DNA from 4 places in the Rhizobium sp. A22-96 genome. Region 1 is predicted to be linked to each of the others. Evidence: predicted binding sites of a transcription regulator. Region 1 holds the regulator's gene; each other region holds the start of a gene.
The links. Region 1 encodes PhoB, which activates phosphate uptake and scavenging genes when phosphate is short. Its sites were predicted from a motif close to TGTCATNNANCTGTCAT; they were not measured.
Positions count from the first base shown of each region.

Region 2: ACQZ6F_RS26805 (HAD-IIA family hydrolase) is a predicted target of PhoB. The motif match lies at 2,316-2,332, and genes of this name have one in related genera.
Region 3: pstS (phosphate ABC transporter substrate-binding protein PstS) is a predicted target of PhoB. The motif match lies at 1,936-1,952, and genes of this name have one in related genera.
Region 4: ACQZ6F_RS20445 (DUF2794 domain-containing protein) is a predicted target of PhoB. The motif match lies at 1,314-1,330, and genes of this name have one in related genera.

Region 1 covers NZ_JBNWDQ010000005.1:418,749-423,334, reverse strand. The annotation lists gene ACQZ6F_RS23610 (aspartate aminotransferase family protein) at 1-391, opposite strand, end outside; gene ACQZ6F_RS23605 (GcrA family cell cycle regulator) at 818-1,351, shown strand; gene phoB (phosphate regulon transcriptional regulator PhoB) at 1,546-2,229, opposite strand; gene phoU (phosphate signaling complex protein PhoU) at 2,261-2,974, opposite strand; gene pstB (phosphate ABC transporter ATP-binding protein PstB) at 3,026-3,841, opposite strand; gene pstA (phosphate ABC transporter permease PstA) at 3,856-4,586, opposite strand, start outside.
Region 2 covers NZ_JBNWDQ010000006.1:440,474-445,059, forward strand. The annotation lists gene ACQZ6F_RS26790 (ABC transporter permease) at 1-464, opposite strand, end outside; gene ACQZ6F_RS26795 (ABC transporter permease) at 461-1,384, opposite strand; gene ACQZ6F_RS26800 (metallophosphoesterase family protein) at 1,377-2,246, opposite strand; gene ACQZ6F_RS26805 (HAD-IIA family hydrolase) at 2,406-3,134, shown strand; gene ACQZ6F_RS26810 (MurR/RpiR family transcriptional regulator) at 3,261-4,142, shown strand; gene ACQZ6F_RS26815 (Vgb family protein) at 4,233-4,586, opposite strand, start outside.
Region 3 covers NZ_JBNWDQ010000003.1:547,456-552,041, forward strand. The annotation lists gene arsB (ACR3 family arsenite efflux transporter) at 1-668, opposite strand, end outside; partial or broken gene ACQZ6F_RS15465 (arsenate reductase ArsC) at 743-841, opposite strand; gene ACQZ6F_RS15470 (ArsR/SmtB family transcription factor) at 857-1,216, opposite strand; gene ACQZ6F_RS15475 (cupin domain-containing protein) at 1,469-1,813, shown strand; gene pstS (phosphate ABC transporter substrate-binding protein PstS) at 2,074-3,099, shown strand; gene pstC (phosphate ABC transporter permease subunit PstC) at 3,174-4,145, shown strand; gene pstA (phosphate ABC transporter permease PstA) at 4,157-4,586, shown strand, end outside.
Region 4 covers NZ_JBNWDQ010000004.1:452,482-457,067, reverse strand. The annotation lists gene ACQZ6F_RS20450 (N-acetyltransferase family protein) at 72-629, shown strand; gene ACQZ6F_RS20445 (DUF2794 domain-containing protein) at 888-1,292, opposite strand; gene ACQZ6F_RS20440 (DUF1223 domain-containing protein) at 1,626-2,369, opposite strand; gene acnA (aconitate hydratase AcnA) at 2,632-4,586, opposite strand, start outside.

The DNA.
Region 1 (4,586 bases):
AGGCACCTTCGAAGGTGATGATATGAAACTTCTCAGGATGCCCCTTGGCGAACTGATAGCGCCGCGCCGTCTTGATGGCGCATTCCAACGCTTCGGCACCCGAATTCGTAAAGAACACCTTGTCGGCGAAAGTGGCTTCCGTCAGCCGCTTCGACAGCTTTTCCTGACCAGGCACCTCGTAGAGGTTGGACAGATGCCAAACCTTGTCAGCCTGCGCCTTCAGCTCGGCGACAAGATGGGGATGAGCATGACCGAGCGAATTGACCGCCACGCCGGCTGCAAAATCGAGATAGCGTTCACCGCTTTCAGTGATCAACCATACGCCTTCGCCTCGCTCGAACCGCAGCGGAGCTCGCATGTAGGTATCATAAAGCGGCGCGGTCTCGGCCATGGCCATATCTCCTCGATCACAACTTTAAGGACCAATCGCTTCGTTTTTACGAAAGGGGTCCGAAAAAATCAAAAATGCCGCCTTGCGGCGGCCCGGTCACTATTGTTGTTTTGCACCGCGATGTCAACAAAACTGGCGCTTTAGCAGGTGCGAGAAAGTGCTTGCGCGCAAAAGGGATACGTTCGGTGCCGCATATTGCAGAAATGCCACGCCCGGACAGCAAGTTGGGGAAAACCTCGAAATCGATTCCTCAAGATTCCCGCGACTCTTGTCACGGAGTCTGCCTCACACTAGGTTAAAAACCAATTGCTAGACTGCATGCGGCGGAACTAGTCACCACAATTTTAGAGCGTTTCGTGCCTCGATCCCCATGCGAGGCAATGGTGAGGGATTCTGCCATCGGAAACGCGACAGCGGAGACAGGGCATGAATTGGACAGACGAACGCGTCGAGAAGCTGAAAAAGCTATGGTCCGAAGGGTTGAGCGCCAGCCAGATCGCGGCACAGCTCGGTGGCGTCAGCCGTAACGCCGTTATCGGCAAGGTGCATCGCTTGAACCTTCCCGGTCGAGCGAAGGCCGGCGGCACGACGGCGGCAGCTCGCACGCCGAAGCGCAACGCCACGGCACCGCGGGCTTCGAACTATCAGGCGCGCGTCGCAACCCGCACGGTTACCCGCCAGCAGGGCGCAACCATGTTGAAGGAAGAGATCGAGATCGATACGGTCAACGAGATCCAGTATCGTCCGGCCGCCAATGTGGTCGTTCCGATCTCCCGGCGTCTCGGCCTGACGGAACTGACGGAGCGCACCTGCAAGTGGCCGGTCGGCGATCCCCTGAAGGACGATTTCCACTTCTGCGGCAACGAGAGCCCGGATTCATCGCCCTACTGCACCTACCATCAGCGCCTGGCCTACCAGCCGGTGCATGAACGGCGCAGGCCAGCTCAGCCGCGCGGCTGAGACACTTCATCACTGAGATAAAGAAACGGGCCCTTTGGGGCCCGTTTTCTGTTTCCGCCGCGACTGCATAATTTCTTAAATCGGAACCGATTTAAGGGAAAATTATGCAGAATTCTAAGATGTTACAGCGACCTTAACGCGTCTTGAAAGACGCGTGGCGCTGTAATGTTGAGTGCCTGATCGGGTATTCCCGCTCAGGCCTCCATGGAGTAGCCCGCGCCGCGAACGGTGCGGATGACATCCTGCATATTGGAGAAGTTGAGCGCCTTGCGCAGGCGACCGACATGCACGTCGACCGTGCGTTCGTCGACATAGATATCATGCCCCCACACGCCGTCGAGCAGTTGCGAACGCGAGAAGACGCGGCCCGGCGAGGACATCAGGAATTCCAGAAGACGGAATTCGGTCGGTCCCAGCCGCACTTCGCGGCTCTTGCGGTGAACGCGGTGCGTCTCGCGGTCCAGCTCGATATCGCCACAACGCAACACCGTGGAGAGAACCTCCGGACGGGCGCGCCGCAGCATCGCCTTGACGCGAGCCATCAGCTCGGGTGTCGAGAACGGCTTGACGACGTAATCGTCCGCGCCAGTGGAAAGACCGCGCACGCGCTCGCTTTCCTCGCCGCGGGCCGTCAGCATGATGATCGGCAGGCGCTCCGTCTCCGGCCGCATGCGCAGCCGGCGGCAGAGCTCGATGCCGGATACACCGGGGAGCATCCAGTCGAGGATCAGAAGATCGGGAATGCGCTCCTGGAGACGCAACTCGGCTTCATCGCCTCTGAGGATCGTGTCGACCTCGAAGCCTTCGGCCTCGAGATTGTAGCGCAGCAGAACGCTGAGCGCTTCCTCGTCTTCTACAACAGCAACTCTCGGAACCATGCGCCTATGGTCTCCTTTCTTCGCTTTCGGATTATTCCGTCACTGCGCCGACGGTATTGGCGGTATCGTCCTTCGGGCGCTCGCCTTCGGGCTGAGCACCCGTCGCCATGTAATAGATCGTCTCGGCGATGTTGGTGGCATGGTCGCCGATGCGCTCGATGTTCTTGGCGCAGAAGAGAAGATGCGTGCAGGTGGTGATGTTGCGCGGATCTTCCATCATGTAGGTCAGCATCTCGCGGAAGAGCGAGGTGTACATCGCGTCGATTTCCTCGTCGCGTTCGCGGATCGACACGGCCTTGTCCGGCGAGCGGGTGGCGTAGACGTCGAGGACTTCCTTGAGCTGGCTCAGCGCCAATTCGGAAAGGTGCTCGATGCCACGAGCCAGGCGACGCGGAACGCCCGTACCCTGCACGGCGATGACGCGCTTGGCGGTGTTCTTGCCGAGGTCGCCGACGCGCTCCAGATCGGAAGCGATACGGATCGAACCCATGATCTCGCGCAGGTCGGCAGCCATCGGCTGACGACGGGCGATGGTGACGATGGCCTTGTCGCCGACTTCGCGCTCGGCATGATCGAGGATTACGTCGTCGGAGATGACCTTCTGCGCAAGACCAGTGTCGCTCTGGACCAGCGCCCGAACGCTGTCGCTGACCATTTGCTCGGCCAGGCCGCCCATTTCCGCAATACGGCGCGTCAGGAACTTCAGGTCTTCGTCATAGGCAGAGAGAATGTGAGTGGAGACCATTTTTCTATCCTCAAGGTGAACTGTGTGAAAGGAGCCGCGCGCACGGCATCATCAACCAAAACGGCCCATGATGTAATCCTGCGTGCGGAAATCGTCGGGATTGGTGAACATCTTATCGGTATCGTTCTCCTCGACCAGATGGCCGAGATGAAACATTGCGGTACGTTGCGACACGCGGGCTGCCTGCTGCATGGAATGCGTGACGATGACGATGGTGAAGTTTTCGCGCAGCTCGTGGATCAGATCCTCGACCTTGGCGGTGGCAATGGGATCGAGCGCCGAACAGGGCTCGTCCATCAGAATGACCTCCGGGCTGACCGCGACGGCACGGGCGATGCACAGGCGCTGCTGCTGACCGCCCGAGAGGCTCGTGCCGGCATCATGCAGCCGATCCTTCACCTCACCCCACAGACCGGCCTTCTGCAGGCTGGTTTCGACGATATGCTCGAGATCGGCTTTCGAGCGATGCAGACCATGGATGCGGGGGCCATAGGCTACGTTCTCATAGATCGACTTCGGGAACGGATTGGGCTTCTGGAAGACCATGCCGACCCGCGCGCGCAGCTCCACAACATCAATGTTGTTGTCGTAGACATCCTGATCGTCGAGCGTGATCTTGCCGGTGACGCGGCAGGTCTCGATCGTATCGTTCATGCGATTGAGGCAACGCAGGAAGGTGGATTTGCCGCAGCCCGAAGGACCGATCAACGCCGTAACCGTATTGGCGCGGATGTTCAGGTTGACGTCGAAGAGCGCACGCTTGTCGCCGTAGAAGACGGACACGTCCTGGCCGATCATCTTGTAGGGGATCGTCGTCATCTTCCTGGCCAATGCTCTTTCACTTGCGGCTTCCGTCATCATGTTCATTGGATCGCCCTCCCCTACCAGCGCCGTTCGAAGCGGCGGCGCAGCAGGATCACGCCGATATTCATCGCAACGAGGAAGAAGAGCAGGACGATGATCGCCCCGGAGGTTCGTTCGACGAACGCCCGTTCGGCTTCACTCGCCCACATGTAGATCTGCACCGGCAGCGCCGTCGAAGGATCGAGCGGCGATGCCGGGTAGTTGGCAACGAAGGCGACCATGCCGATCAGGAGCAGCGGCGCCGTCTCGCCGAGTGCATGCGCCAGTCCGAGGATGGTGCCCGTCAATATGCCGGGCATGGCGAGCGGCAGGACGTGATGGAAGACCATCTGCATGCGCGAGGCACCGAGGCCAAGCGCAGCGCTGCGGATCGAGGGCGGCACCGCTCGCAATGCCGAACGTGTGGCGATGATGATCATCGGCAACGTCATCAGGCTCAGCACTAGGCCGCCAACCAGCGAGGCCGAGCGCGGCAGGCCCATCATGTTGATGAAGACCGAAAGCCCGAGCAATCCGTAAACGATCGAGGGCACGGCCGCCAGATTGTTGATGTTGACCTCAATGAGGTCCGTCAGCCGGTTCTTCGGCGCGAATTCCTCCAGATAGATCGACGCAGCGACGCCAACGGGAAGCGCCAGAACCAGCACGGTCAGCATCAGATAGAGCGAGCCGATCAGTGCGACGCCGAGACCGGCAGCCTCAGGGCGGCTTGAGTTGCCCGACACAAACAGGCCGCTGTTGAAGGCTT
Region 2 (4,586 bases), on a different contig from region 1:
AGCGTGAAGGGAACGGCCATCTGCACATCGACGATGGCGATCAGGAAGGCACCGAGCCGGCCGCGGAAATATCCGGCGACCACCCCGAGAGCGACACCGACGAGGAGGCTGATGAAGCTGCCGGCAAGCGCAATGAGCATCGTCAATTGCAGGCCGGACAGGGTTCGCGAGAGGACGTCGCGTCCGAGTTCATCCGTGCCGAGCAGGTGTGTCGCCATCGCCCGGTCGAAACCAACAGGGGGACGAAGGCGGGCAAGCAGCGTCTGCGCATTGGGATCGAATGGTGCAATCGCGGGGGCGGCGAGCGCCAAAGCAAGAACAACGGCAAAGGCGGCGAGATAAACGCGCGGCATCAGCCCGGCTTTCGCCAAGAGACGCCCGACACCGCTCTTGGCCGTGCGTCGCGGCGCCTTGGCGGCTGGTTTCAACGCTATCGTTTTCGGGGATGTGGCGATGTCGCTCATGATGCGGCTACCTTCACACGAGGATCAATCAGGGCATAAATGACGTCGATGACGACGGAGGTGACGACCACCAGGCTGGCAATGAAGATGACGCCGAACTGCAGCACCGGATAATCACGGCCGATGGCCGCATAGACGACGAGATCGCCAATGCCCTTGGTGGCAAAGACTGCCTCGACCAGCACGCAGCGCCCGACCATGCCGGCCACCTGCAGGCCGATGATGGTGACGACAGGGATCGCGGCATTGCGCAGGGCATGCTTGCCGATGACCAGCAATTTCGGCAGGCCTTTGGCACGGGCAGTGCGGATATAGTCCTGGCTCATCACGTCGAGCATGGCGTTGCGGGTAAAGCGCAGGATTTCGGCCACCATGAGCGCCGACAGGACGAGCGCCGGCATGACGAAATGCAGCGGCGTGGCCGAGCCCGAGCTTGGAAACCAATGCAGCCTCAGCGAAAAGACCAGGATCATCAGGATGGCGAGGACGAAATTCGGCGTCGCATAACCGATAAAGGCCACCCCCATGATGATCGACCCTATCGCCTTTCCCCGTTTCAGCGCAGCGACGATGCCAAGCGGCACGCCGACGGCGATCGAGAAGAACAGCGCATAGGCAAACAGGATCAGCGTATTGGGCAGGCGTTCGGCATAGATGTCGGCGACCGGCCGTCTCTCATAGAGACTGAGGCCGAAATCGCCCGACAGCAGCCCGCGCACGAACTGGAAGAACTGCACCCAGATCGGCTGGTCGAGACCCAGCTGCTGAACCATCGCCGCGCGTGTTGCCGCATCGGTTCCGGGCGGGAGCAGATAGTCCATCGCATCACCGGAAAGCCGGGTTGCCGCGAAAACGGCAGCGATCACGACGCACAGCGTGATGATCGCACCGATCGTGCGCCGGGTCAGGAAATCAAGCACCAGCCTGCTTCCTTCTCTCAGCCCAATCGATCTCCGAGAAAGGCCGCATCGGCGCAACCCACGGGCGCTCGCCAGATTTACGGAAGGGGACGCGAACGTGGAACGGATCGTTGCCATGGACGTCGATGGTCAGCTCGCCATCCTTGATTTCGAGATCGGCGTAAGCTGACGCGGTGAGCGGCATGGTGGTGAAGCGCTCGCTCAGCGACTGGATCGTCACATGCTGAATGTTGCCGACATTGGTGATGGTATTCCAGTGAACATGGCCGGAGAGCCAGAGGGCGGCATTGCCAGTTTCTTCCACCGCTTTGCGGACCGCCGCATGGTCGGGGTAGGTCGAATATCCGGCATTGCGCTCGAAATAATAATTGCCGATCTGCGAATGACCAGAGAGCGGGACATGCGTCGCGATGACGGCCGGGCGCTCATCCGCCTTGAGAGCTTCCACCAGCCATTCCAGATGAGCACCGGTGCTGTTGAAACCTGTCTCCATGTCGATCTTCACGTCCGGCTGCCAGGCGATCAGGCGGAGTTCGCCGAGATCGTGGACGCCGCTCTGCATCGATTGGCCGAAGATCGCTTCATTATCGGCGACGCTCAGATTGTTGACGTCGTGATTGCCGAGCACATGGATGCGCTTGCCGGGAAAAGTGGAGAAGATCGCGGCAAGTTCCGAGGCGAAACGGTAGTCGTTTTCATGCGTCGTATCAGAAATATGGTCGCCGAGATCGAGGACCAGATCGACATTCCGCTCGATGGCACGATCGATGAACTGCCTCACCGCAGGCAGGCCATCCCAACCGGCTTCCTTTGTGTGGGATTGAGGGCCGTGATGGATATCGGTGATGATTGCGATCTTCATGGAGATGCTCCTGCGCTGGTCCTTGGGGGCTCTCAACCCCATCTTCGGCAGCAGAAGTACGCTGCGTCGATGACAGTTTCATGAACTAATCTCAATATTATTTGTTATTGACATTGAGCTTTTCTCAATCCATGTATCGATGACAACAGAGGAGCGGACGTGCCTGATCTCGACATCGATGCAAGAGGTTATCTTATTGATCTCGATGGAACTTTGATAAGCGGCCAAACGGTCTTGGAAGACGCGCGATGGCTGCTGAATGCCGTCGCCGGCCGCTTCGTTCTTGTTTCCAACAATGCGGAACACACGCCGACTCAGCTTTCCAGAGTACTGCAGACCATCGGCCTTACTGTCGATGCCGGCAGCATCATTCTCGCCGGAACATGCGCGATCGACAAGATCGCTGCCGAGCAACCTGGCGCACGTGTGCTTTTGCTCGCAAGTCCTGCCCTTCGCTCCTATGCGAGGCGCAGAGGCTTGCACCTGGACGCCCCTCGCCCGGACGTCGTACTCATCGCCCGCGACCGGCAATTCTCCTATGCGAAACTCGCGGCGGCGGTCTCGGCACTTACCGATGGGGCTCGGCTTGTGGTCGCCGCGCCGGATCTCAGCCACCCAGGCACCGACGGCCGGCCTATTCCGGAAACCGGAGCATTGGCCGCCGCCATCATTGCCTGCGCCGGCACGCGCGACTACACCGTCATCGGCAAGCCGGAACGGGCGCTGTTCGAGATGGGATGCCGCCGCCTCGGCATCGACTTTTCCGATACCATCATGATCGGCGATAATCCACAGACCGACGGCCTCGGCGCGCGACGCCTCGGCATGCGTTTCTGGCAAGTGCATAATGGCAGCATAAGACATACGCCGCAGCTTGCGGTGGTCTAGAGCAATTCCAGCAAAGGTACGCAGCGATTTTGCTTAGGGAATTGCATGAAAGCAAAGAGATAGAGCATTTCCGTCTCTCCGTTTAAAAACGGACATGCTCTAAGACAATGTGAGGGTAGTTTTCGCATGGCGGTGGAACGAGACAAGGCACCCAGCGCGCAGGAGTTTTCCGGCGTCATCGATCGTATCCGCGCGGTGCGCAAGGATCTGGCGCCGACCGCCGGCCGGATTGCCGACTTTATCACGCAGCACGCTTCGGACGTGATCCACATGTCTGTCACGGAAGTCGCGGAAAAGGCCGGCGCCAGCGAGGGGAGCGTCATCGGCTTCTGTCAGGCAATCGGCGCAAGAGGCTTCCAACAGATCAAGATCTCGCTCGCCCGCGATCTCGTTCAGCCGGTTCAATTCATCCATGAGGACCTGACCCCGAGCGACAACATCGCCTCGGTCGTCGAGAAGGTATTTCAATCCGACCTACAGGCGCTTCAAGACACGCAAAAGGCCCTCGACATCGCCGCCCTATCGCGCGCGGTCGACGCCATCCGCAAGGCAAGCCGCGTCGAGGTGTTCGGGATCGGCAGTGCCGCTCCGATCGCCGAGGACATGAATTATCGTCTGCTGCGCATCGGCATTCTCTCCCGCGCAAGCGTCGACAGCCATGTGCAGGCCATTGTCGGATCCCTGGCGGACGCCTCGACCGCCGTCATCACCATTTCCCATTCCGGCAGCACGGTCGAAACTCTGACGGCAACGCGCCTTGCCAAGGAGGCCGGCGCAACCACCATCGCCATCACCAATTTCGGCAAATCCCCCCTTTTGGCTCATACCGATATCGTCCTGAACACACTCGCCCGCGAGACCCAGTTCCGCACAGAGGCCATGACCAGCCGCATCGCCCAGCTCGCCATCGTCGACGCCCTCATCGCCTGTCTTGCCCTTGCCGACTATGAGCGGGCCACCCAGACCATCGCAAAGACATTCGACGTGCTCTCGACAAAACGCGTTTGAGCGAAGGGCCAAGACCGACCTCCGTCGAGCCTCATGCAGCTTGCTGCAGGACAGATTCTGCGTTTTCCAGCAGGTCGTCTCAAAGCTGCTTCAGCGCGGGCGACGGAGCGCCCGTATCTTGCCGCTGCCGCCACCGCCAGCGAAGAAGCGATCTTTACCGTCGGACTCGAGGCCTGAAACGCCGGCGCCCTCGGGCATTTCCAATCGTTCCAGTACTTCGCCGGTGACAGGATCGATGCGGCGAACATCGCTTTCATCACCCTCCCAAGTGCCGTGCCACAATTCGCCGTCGACCCAAGTGACGCCGGTGACAATGCGGTTGGATTCGATCGTGCGCCTAATAGCGCCGGTCTCGGGGTCGATCTCGATGATCTTGCGGCCGCGATGCTGGCCGACCCACAGGCTGCCCTCGCACCAGGCTAGGCCCGAATCGCCGCCATTGCC
Region 3 (4,586 bases), on a different contig from region 1:
AGGAGGGATAGCGGTTGCAGCTTTGCCAGGAGGGCGTCCATCGCGCGAGTCGACCCCTCGGCTGTCAGATATCTGCGGATAATCTGCGAGATCGCTACGGGAATGAGAATGTAGAGCGCCACCGAGATCATCAATGTATCCCAGGGAACGGTAATGGCGGACAGCCCGAGCAGCAATCCCACGATCGGCGCAAAGGCCACGATCATGATTGCGTCGTTCAGCGCCACCTGGGAAAGGGTGAAGTGGGGCTCGCCTCTGGTCAGATTGCTCCAGACGAAAACCATGGCCGTACAAGGTGCCGCAGCAAGGATGATCAGCCCCGCGATGTAGGAATCGATCTGATCTGCCGGGAGAAAGGGATGGAATAGCCAGCCGACGAACAGCCAGCCCAGCAGAGCCATCGAGAACGGCTTGACGGCCCAGTTGATGAACAGCGTGACACCGATCCCGCGCCAATAGCTCCCGACCTTCGCAAGTGAACCGAAATCGATCCTCAGCAGCATCGGAATGACCATCAGCCAGATGAGGATGGCCACGGGAATATTGACCTTGGCGGCTTCGGCTGCGCCGATGGCATGGAATACACCGGGCACTAGGTGGCCAAGAGCGATGCCGGCAACAATGCACAAAAAGACCCAGACGGTCAGATATCTCTCGAAAGTGGACATCAGCCTGCCTTCTCGGATTTGACCGATGCACCTTCAAGGGCGCTGATCTGCCGAAGCTTGTGTTCCTGCGCTATGCGACTGCCGCCCGCCTTGCTGAGCATCGACCCGGCGAGAATAGAGCGTGCGGAATTGCCCGTGCACAAGAAGAGCGCGCTGTAGGTCCTAGCGGTCATGGTCATGTTCCGTGGTTAGGTCGGAGGTCGAATGGTCGCCGGCGGGCAGCATGGCGTAAGATCGGCGATCAAGGGCGCGCACAATTCCGCATTTCCCCCGCAGCAGTCCTTAAGAAGGAACAGCGTCAGCGCCCGAAAACCTTCGAGATCAGCACGGTAGATTATGGAGCGGCTCCGGCGTTCGCTTCGCACGATGCCGGCTCGAGACAGGGTCCCCAGATGCGCGGACATCGTGTTCTGCGGAACATCAAGCATTCGGGCCAGTTCGCCCGCTGGGATTCCATCCGGCTCCGATTTGACCAGCAGGCGAAAGGTTTCGAGCCTTGTCGTCTGCGCCAGGGCGGCCAGCGCCGCAATTGCATCTGTTGATTCCATATATCCAGAATAATGGATATATAGATCTTGTCAACTGGAGAGCCGTGACTGCCTCCTGCATTTGATTATCTTCAAGACCGAAGCGGCTTGGCCGCGTCGCGGTATTCGTCTGGCTCACCTATTTCGAGGCGCCGCAATCCGGCAAAGGGCTGAAAAAGCCGATGGGCTATCTTTGACGGCCTGTCGTTTCGTGCTTGTCTCGATCCGGCAGCTACGAGAAAAGCAATGCAGGCGAGCAATGAGGAGGCATTCATGACGACATATCTGCGACTGGATATCGATGGCGTCGAACCGGAAGCGGGAACGCCTGCCGCAGATCGGCTCGTTTCGGGGGCTCCCGCGTTTCGCACCTGGAACCTCGAAGAGGCCGATGGCGATCTTTATGCAGGCATATGGGAGGCGACGCCGGGCAAATGGAAGATCATCTATGACGAGTGGGAATACTTCCATATCCTCTCGGGCTACTCAATCGTGACGGCGGACGACGGCGAGACTTTTCATCTGCGTGCAGGCGACCGTCTCATCTTGAAGCCGGGCTTCAAGGGGACATGGGAAGTCATTGAAACGACTCGCAAGGATTATGTGATCCGACTTTGAAAAGTTTGTTGAATCAAAACATGAAGTTCGATGTTGCGAATTGCCCGAAGCGGCCCATTCCATGGGGTTCCGCATCGGCCGCGATGATTGCCGCAGGTTGTGTCACCGCCGCTTCATTAAACTGTCATCAAACTGAAACAATGCGGCATTAGAGCCATCACTGTCGCTAGGAGATTGAGGTGGGGTTCTTAACCGATGGGATACTCCGTGCTCAGCTCCTGCTTGCCATCCTTTCATCACTCTGGGAAGTGAGTTCAATCATGTTGAATCAGAAATTTCGTTCGCTCTGCCTGACTGCAGGCTTCATCGCGGCTATGTCCGTTTCGGCCTCGGCTGCCGACATCACGGGCGCCGGCTCGAGCTTCATTGCTCCGGTTCTGTCCAAGTGGGCCGAAGGCTACAAGGCTGCGACGAACAATGTCGTCAACTACCAGTCGGTCGGTTCGGGCGCTGGCATCAAGCAGCTCCTCGACAAGACCATCATCTTCGGCGCTTCCGACAAGCCGATGAGCGACGCTGACCTCGAGAAGAACGGCATTGCCCAGTTCCCGATGATCTCCGGCGGTATCGTCGTTTCCTATAACGTTGCTGGCGTAAAGCCTGGCGAACTCGTTCTCGACGGCAAGACGCTGGCTGACATCTTCCTCGGCAAGATCGCCAAGTGGGACGACGCGGCTATCAAGGCTCTCAACCCCGACGTGAAGCTGCCTTCCGCTCCGATCTCGGTCGTTTATCGCGCCGACAGCTCGGGCACGACCTTCAACTTCACCGACTACCTGGCCAAGGTTTCGCCGGAGTGGAAGGAAAAGGTTGGTTCGAACACGGCTGTTGAATGGCCGGTCGGCTTCGGCGCCAAGGGTTCTGAAGGCGTTTCCACCACAGTCAACCAGACGGCTGGTTCGATCTCCTACGTTGAATATTCCTACGTCGTCGCCAACCACATCGGTTTTGCGAAGATGAAGAATGCTGCCGGCAAGGTTATCGAGCCGAGCCTCGACACCTTCAAGGCTGCTGCTTCCAACGCTGATTGGGCCAAGGCCAAGAACTTCAACCTGATCATCACCAATCAGCCGGGCGAAAAGAGCTGGCCGATTGCAGCTTCGACCTGGGTTCTGCTCTACAAGAAGCCGGCTGATCCTGCTCTCAACGAAGAAGCGCTGAAGTTCTTCAAGTGGTCCTATGAGCATGGCCAGAAGGACGCAACCGCCCTGTCGTACCTCGCGATCCCGGAAAGCGTTGCTGCGATCGTCGAGAAGTCCTGGAAGACGGACTTCGGCACGAAGTAATCTGTGCTGAGTTAAAAGTTACGGCGGACAGGGCATGGCCCTGTCCGCCTTCGTGACAGGACAAGGGGAAATCGATGGCTGATGCGACTCAGACGGCTGGCTTCCAGGGACTGGATACCAGCGCCAGCACCAGGAAATTCCGGATACAAGACCGGATTTTCTACTTTATGACGCTTGGCTCGGCTGCTCTTGTCGTGCTTCTGCTGCTGGCAATCATCGTGGTTCTCATCATCGATGCCCTGCCGACCTTCCAGGCCTTCGGGTTTTCGTTTCTATGGGGCACGAAGTGGAGTGCTCCTGCCGATATCTATGGCGCCGTACCTGCCGTTGTCGGCACGCTGGTGAGCTCGCTCATCGCCATGCTGATTGCCGTTCCCTTGGGCATCGGCATCGCCATCTTCCTCACGGAACTTTGCCCTGGCAGCCTACGACGTCCGATCAGCACGGCCATCGAGCTTCTGGCTGGCGTTCCCTCCATTATCTACGGCATCGTCGGCTTGTTCATTCTCGTGCCGCTGATGCAGAACTATATTCTGCCGTTTCTTATCATGACGATCGGCGAAGTGCCGATTATCGGCCTGCTTTTCCAGCCGCCGGCACCGGGTGTCGGCCTGCTGACGGCAAGCCTCGTGCTGGCCGTCATGATCCTGCCGTTCATCACCGCGATCTCCCGTGACGTGTTCGGAACGGTGCCGCCGATGCTGCGTGAATCCGCCTACGGCATGGGCATGACGACATGGGAAGTGGCTCGCTACATCCTGATCCCCTACACACGACGCGGTCTCGTCGGCGGCATCATGCTCGGCCTCGGCCGCGCGCTTGGCGAAACCATGGCCGTCACCTTCGTCATTGGCTCGGTCAGCCGTCTGCAATCGTCGATAATCTCGCCGTCCACCACCATTTCCGCCCAGATCGCGAACAACTTCGGCGATGCCGACGGTCTGCAATTGTCGAGCCTTATTGCGCTCGGCCTGCTCCTGTTCGTCCTCTCCTTCTGCGTGCTTGCGGTGGCGAGATGGATGATCGGCCGCGGCGACGCGCTTTGAGGGAAAAAGCCATGGAAAATGCAATTCGTCAGAACATCGTGTCGCGGCGTTACGGAAAGAACCGGGTGATGATGGCCTTGTGCTTCATCGCGGCCGTCCTCGGCATATTCTTTCTCAGCGTGATCCTTGTCAGCCTGGTTTACCGCGGTGTATCGGCGCTGAGCCTTGACGTGTTCACCATGTCGATCCCGGCCCAGGGCTCGCGCGGCGGCCTGATCAACGCGATCTACGGCACCGTGCTGGTCACGGGCTGCGCCATCCTGATCGCCGCGCCGATCGGCATTCTCGCCGGCACCTATCTGGTCGAATATGCCAACGGCAGCAAGCTTGCCGAGGCCGCCAAGTTCCTCAACGACATCCTGCTGTCCGCGCCTTCGATCATCATCGGCGTGTTTGTCTATGGTGCGGTTGTCGTGCCCATGCGCGGCAACTCTGCCTTCG
Region 4 (4,586 bases), on a different contig from region 1:
TTATTTGCCTGGAGGATAGTCCTGCGATTTGATATCGACCGTCACATCGAGCAGATCAGGCAAGAAAAGCAATGTCCGTCAGCCTTCGCAGCGCAACCGTAAACGACCTTCCCCACATCACCGCCATCTACCGCGATTCCGTGCTGAACGGCACGGCCAGCTACGAGATCACGCCCCCAAGCGAAGAGGAGATGGCCGGCCGCTTCCTGGCGATCCAGGACAAAGCCTACCCCTACATCGTCGCGGAAGACAGAGGCGGCACGTTCCTCGGCTATGCCTATGCCTCGGCATTCCGCACCCGCCCAGCCTATCGTTGGATGGTGGAGGATTCGATCTATCTCGCGCCGGAAGCTCGCGGCCGCGGCGTCGGCGGGCTGCTGTTGAAGGCCTTGGTCGAGAGCTGCGAGACGCTCGGCTTCCGCCAGATGATCGCCGTCATCGGCGGCGCGCATCCGGCCTCCGTCGCCGTGCACCGCTCGGCCGGCTTCACCGAGGTCGGGCTGCTGAAAGGCACGGGCTACAAGCATGGCCGGTGGCTGGATACGATGCTGATGCAGAAAGCACTCGGCGAAGGCAACGACAGCGATCCGGACCCATCGGTTTATCCGGGGACGTTGTTTGGGGAGTAGCGCAGGTTTCGCATATGCCGCACGTTTGATACCCCCCTCTGTCGCTGTCGCGACATCTCCCCCACAAGGGGGAGATTATTGGGAGCATGACGCTCGTCTCTCAAAAACAACAAGCCGCATTTCAGCAGGCACGATGTTGGTTGGTGGTGCAGGGAGCGCTCCAAGTTACCAATCTCCCCCCTTGTGGGGGAGATGTCCCGAATGGGACAGAGGGGGGTGCGGCACTATCAGCCAGCACACAGCCAATGGCGATAAGAGCTACTTATCCACCAGCTTCAGCTGCTTGTCGAAAACCTTCAGGACCTGTTGCAGGTCATGGCCGCGTTTCAGGATCATGCCATTGGTGTTGACCACGGAGAAGGCGCCCTGCTTGGCCGCCAGCTTCGGGTTCTTTTCGATGCGGAAGAGCGGCAATTCGCCTGAGCGCTTGAAGACGGAGAAAACCGCCATGTCCTTGAGGTGGTCAATGGCATAGTCCCGCCACTCGCCCTCCCCGACCATGCGACCGTAGATCCAGAGAATGGCATCCAGTTCGCGGCGATGGAATGTCACCGGTAGCGGGTCCTTGCTCTGTTTGTATTCCCTGAGATCGACGACGACGGAGGTGGTGTTGGTGTCGACGGAACGGCTTTCGCTATGGCGCAAATCCGGCTGATCAGTCATCAATCCCCCAGGGGCTATCTCATGACAAGAGAATGACAGTTTGCCTCAGCCACACCAAATTGCAAGACACCTGGCGGCTCACAATTTCTTTCCTGCCCCCGAAAGCGTCTCGGCGGCGCCGCATTTCAGTCAAAACGCCGCCCGATTTGCAGGAAGTATAGGCAACCGCTTGGCGCCGCCGCGTCAAGCGGCCCGGCCGGGGGCGTATCGATAAACCCCAGCCCCGAATGCGTCCTCGCCGGGCACCTCCCCTTTTTGGCATCAGCCAAAATAGGGACCCTTTTCGGCGCCAGCCGAAATAGAAGGCTTAGGGGTCAGCTTGAAAAAAGCCGCTCAGCCGTCCGAGCCGATGGTCAATACCGTCGCACCGATGATGGCTGCGGGATCGCCCGTGGGTGTCGAAGACTGCAGGAGAACCGCAAGCCCTCTCCGGCCGGCCTTATCAAGTACATTGGCGGGCAGGACGATATTCATCGCCTTGCCGTCCCACATACCAACGGTTTCGACATCTGAAACCGCATGCATGTAGGCGATCTGCTGACCGTTGTTTTCGCCGCCCTTCGGAGCCACCATCTGCTCCTTGTCGAAATAGACGACGACAACATTGGCCTTGCCTTGGCCAGCGCCGATCTTGATCGACAGCTCGTCGTCCTTCATGGCGGCATTCACCGGAATAGTCAGACCTTCGCCGCTGCGCTGGAATGTATCGAGCTTGACGTTGATCGCATTGAGATCCGCGCCGTTCATATGGTCGCGGCCATTGACGACGGCCTGGGGCGTGTAGACGCCGCTGCGACCCAGCGCGCGCGCATAGGCATATTGGCGCGCCGTATTGTCCTTGGACGCCATCGTGTCGCTCCAGCCGAGATAGTTCCAGTAGTCTACATGATAAGCAAGCGCCACCACGTCGCCCTGGCGGATCAGCTTGCGGAAGGCGGCATCGGCGGGTGGACAGGAAGCGCAGCCCTGTGCGGTGAAGAGCTCGACCACGCCCTTGATCTTCGCAGCCTCCTGCGCATGCAGCGAACTTGCCAGCGCGATGCCTGCCAGAAGTAGAATCGAAAGTCGAAGGCGCATTTCCCTTGTACCTCATTGTCAAATTTCAAAGGTCGTCTGCCTGCGCAGGCCCTGAAACCGCTCACGCTCCTTCGGGCAACCATGCCCGTATCAAGCCCGAAAAATCTGAAACAAGAGATAATAGTTTAGCGTGATGACGCAAAGTCACGATGGGGTGAGACCGGCGTGCAGCACCGGACGTGCCGTACACATCGGCGTGAAAAACAAGACGCCGCCGGGAAACTTTCCCCGGCGGCGCGTAATTTGCGGCTTTTAGAGCCTATCAGGCAGCGAGATCGCGCAGAACTGTCTGCAGGATGCCGCCATTGTTGACGTAGATGACCTCATCCAGCGTATCGATACGGCAGATGATCGGAATATCGCGAACCGTGCCGTCGCCATAGGTGACCTTGGCGATCTTGCGCTCGCGCGGCTTGATATCGGCCAGGCCTTCGATGGTGACGAGTTCGTCACCCTTCAGCTCAAGGGTGGCCCAGGTGGTGCCGTCCTCGAAGACGAAGGGGATGACACCCATGCCAACCAGGTTCGAGCGGTGGATACGCTCGAAGGACTGGGCGATCACGGCGCGTACGCCGAGCAGGTTGGTGCCCTTGGCAGCCCAGTCACGCGACGAGCCGTTGCCGTATTCGACGCCGGCGAAGATGACGAGCGGAACGCCCTCGGCCTTGTACTGCATGGCCGCATCGTAGATCGACGTCTCTTCCTTGGACGGATAGTGGATGGTGTAGCCACCTTCCTTGCCGTTCGGGCCGAGCATGTGGTTGCGGATGCGGATGTTGGCGAAGGTGCCGCGCATCATCACTTCATGATTGCCGCGGCGCGTGCCGTACTGGTTGAAGTCGGCAACGCCGACGCCATGGCCGATGAGGTAGGCGCCGGCCGGCGAGGCAGCCTTGATCGAACCGGCCGGGGAAATGTGGTCGGTGGTGATCTTGTCGCCGAAAAGGCCGAGAACGCGGGCGCCCTTGATGTCGGAAATGCCGGCGCCCTTCTTGCCCATGCCCACGAAGTAAGGCGGGTTCTGCACGTAGGTCGAATTGTCGTCCCAGGCATAGGTCTGGCCCGGAGGAACCTGTACGGCCTGCCAATTGGCATCGCCCTTGAACACGTCGGCGTACTTGCTCTCGTAGAGTTCGCGGGTGACGTATTTCAGGATGAATTCCTGGATCTCATGCGAGGTCGGCCAGATATCCTTCAGATAGACCGGCTTGCCATTCTGGTCTTCGCCGATCGGCTCCTTGGTCAGGTCCATCTGTACCGAGCCGGCAAGCGCATAGGCGACGACGAGCGGTGGCGAGGCCAGGTAGTTGGCCTGGACGTCAGGCGAAATACGGCCTTCGAAGTTGCGGTTGCCCGAAAGCACGCCTGATACGATCAGGCCCTTGTCGTTGATCGTCTTCGAGATCGGCGCCGGCAGCGGGCCGGAATTGCCGATGCAGGTGGTGCAGCCGAAGCCGACCAGGTTGAAGCCGAGCTTGTCGAGGTCGGCCTGCAGGCCGGACTTGGCGAGATATTCGCCGACGACCTGCGATCCTGGCGCCAGCGAGGTCTTGACCCACGGCTTGCTCTTCAGGCCCTTGGCAACGGCGTTGCGGGCCAGCAGGCCGGCAGCGATCAGCACCGACGGGTTAGAAGTGTTGGTGCACGACGTGATCGCGGCGATCGCAACGTCGCCATGGCCGAGATCGAAGTCCGTGCCTTCGACCGCATAGCGGTTGGAGAGCTGGCCAGGCTTCTTGTATTCGGTTTCCAGCGAACCGGCGAAACCGGAAGCGATGTTTTCCAGAGGAATACGGCCTTCCGGACGCTTCGGGCCTGCCATGGCCGGTACGACGTCGCCAAGATCGAGTTCGAGCGTATCGGTGAAGACGAGGTCGGAACCGTCATTATCGCGCCACATGCCCTGAGCCTTGGAATAGGCTTCGACGAGCGCGATGCGATCCTTCGCGCGGCCGGACATGTTGAGGTAGTTCAGCGTTTCCTTGTCGACCGGGAAGAAGCCGCAGGTAGCGCCGTATTCCGGACCCATGTTGCCGATGGTGGCGCGGTCGGCGAGCGGCAGCGCGTCGAGGCCGGGGCCGAAGAATTCGACGAACTTGGAAACGACGCCCTTCTTGCGCAGCATCTGCACGACGGTCAGCACGAGGTCGGTCGCGGTAACGCCTTCCTTGAGCTTGCCGGTCAGCTTGAAGCCGATGACTTCCGGAAGCAGCATGG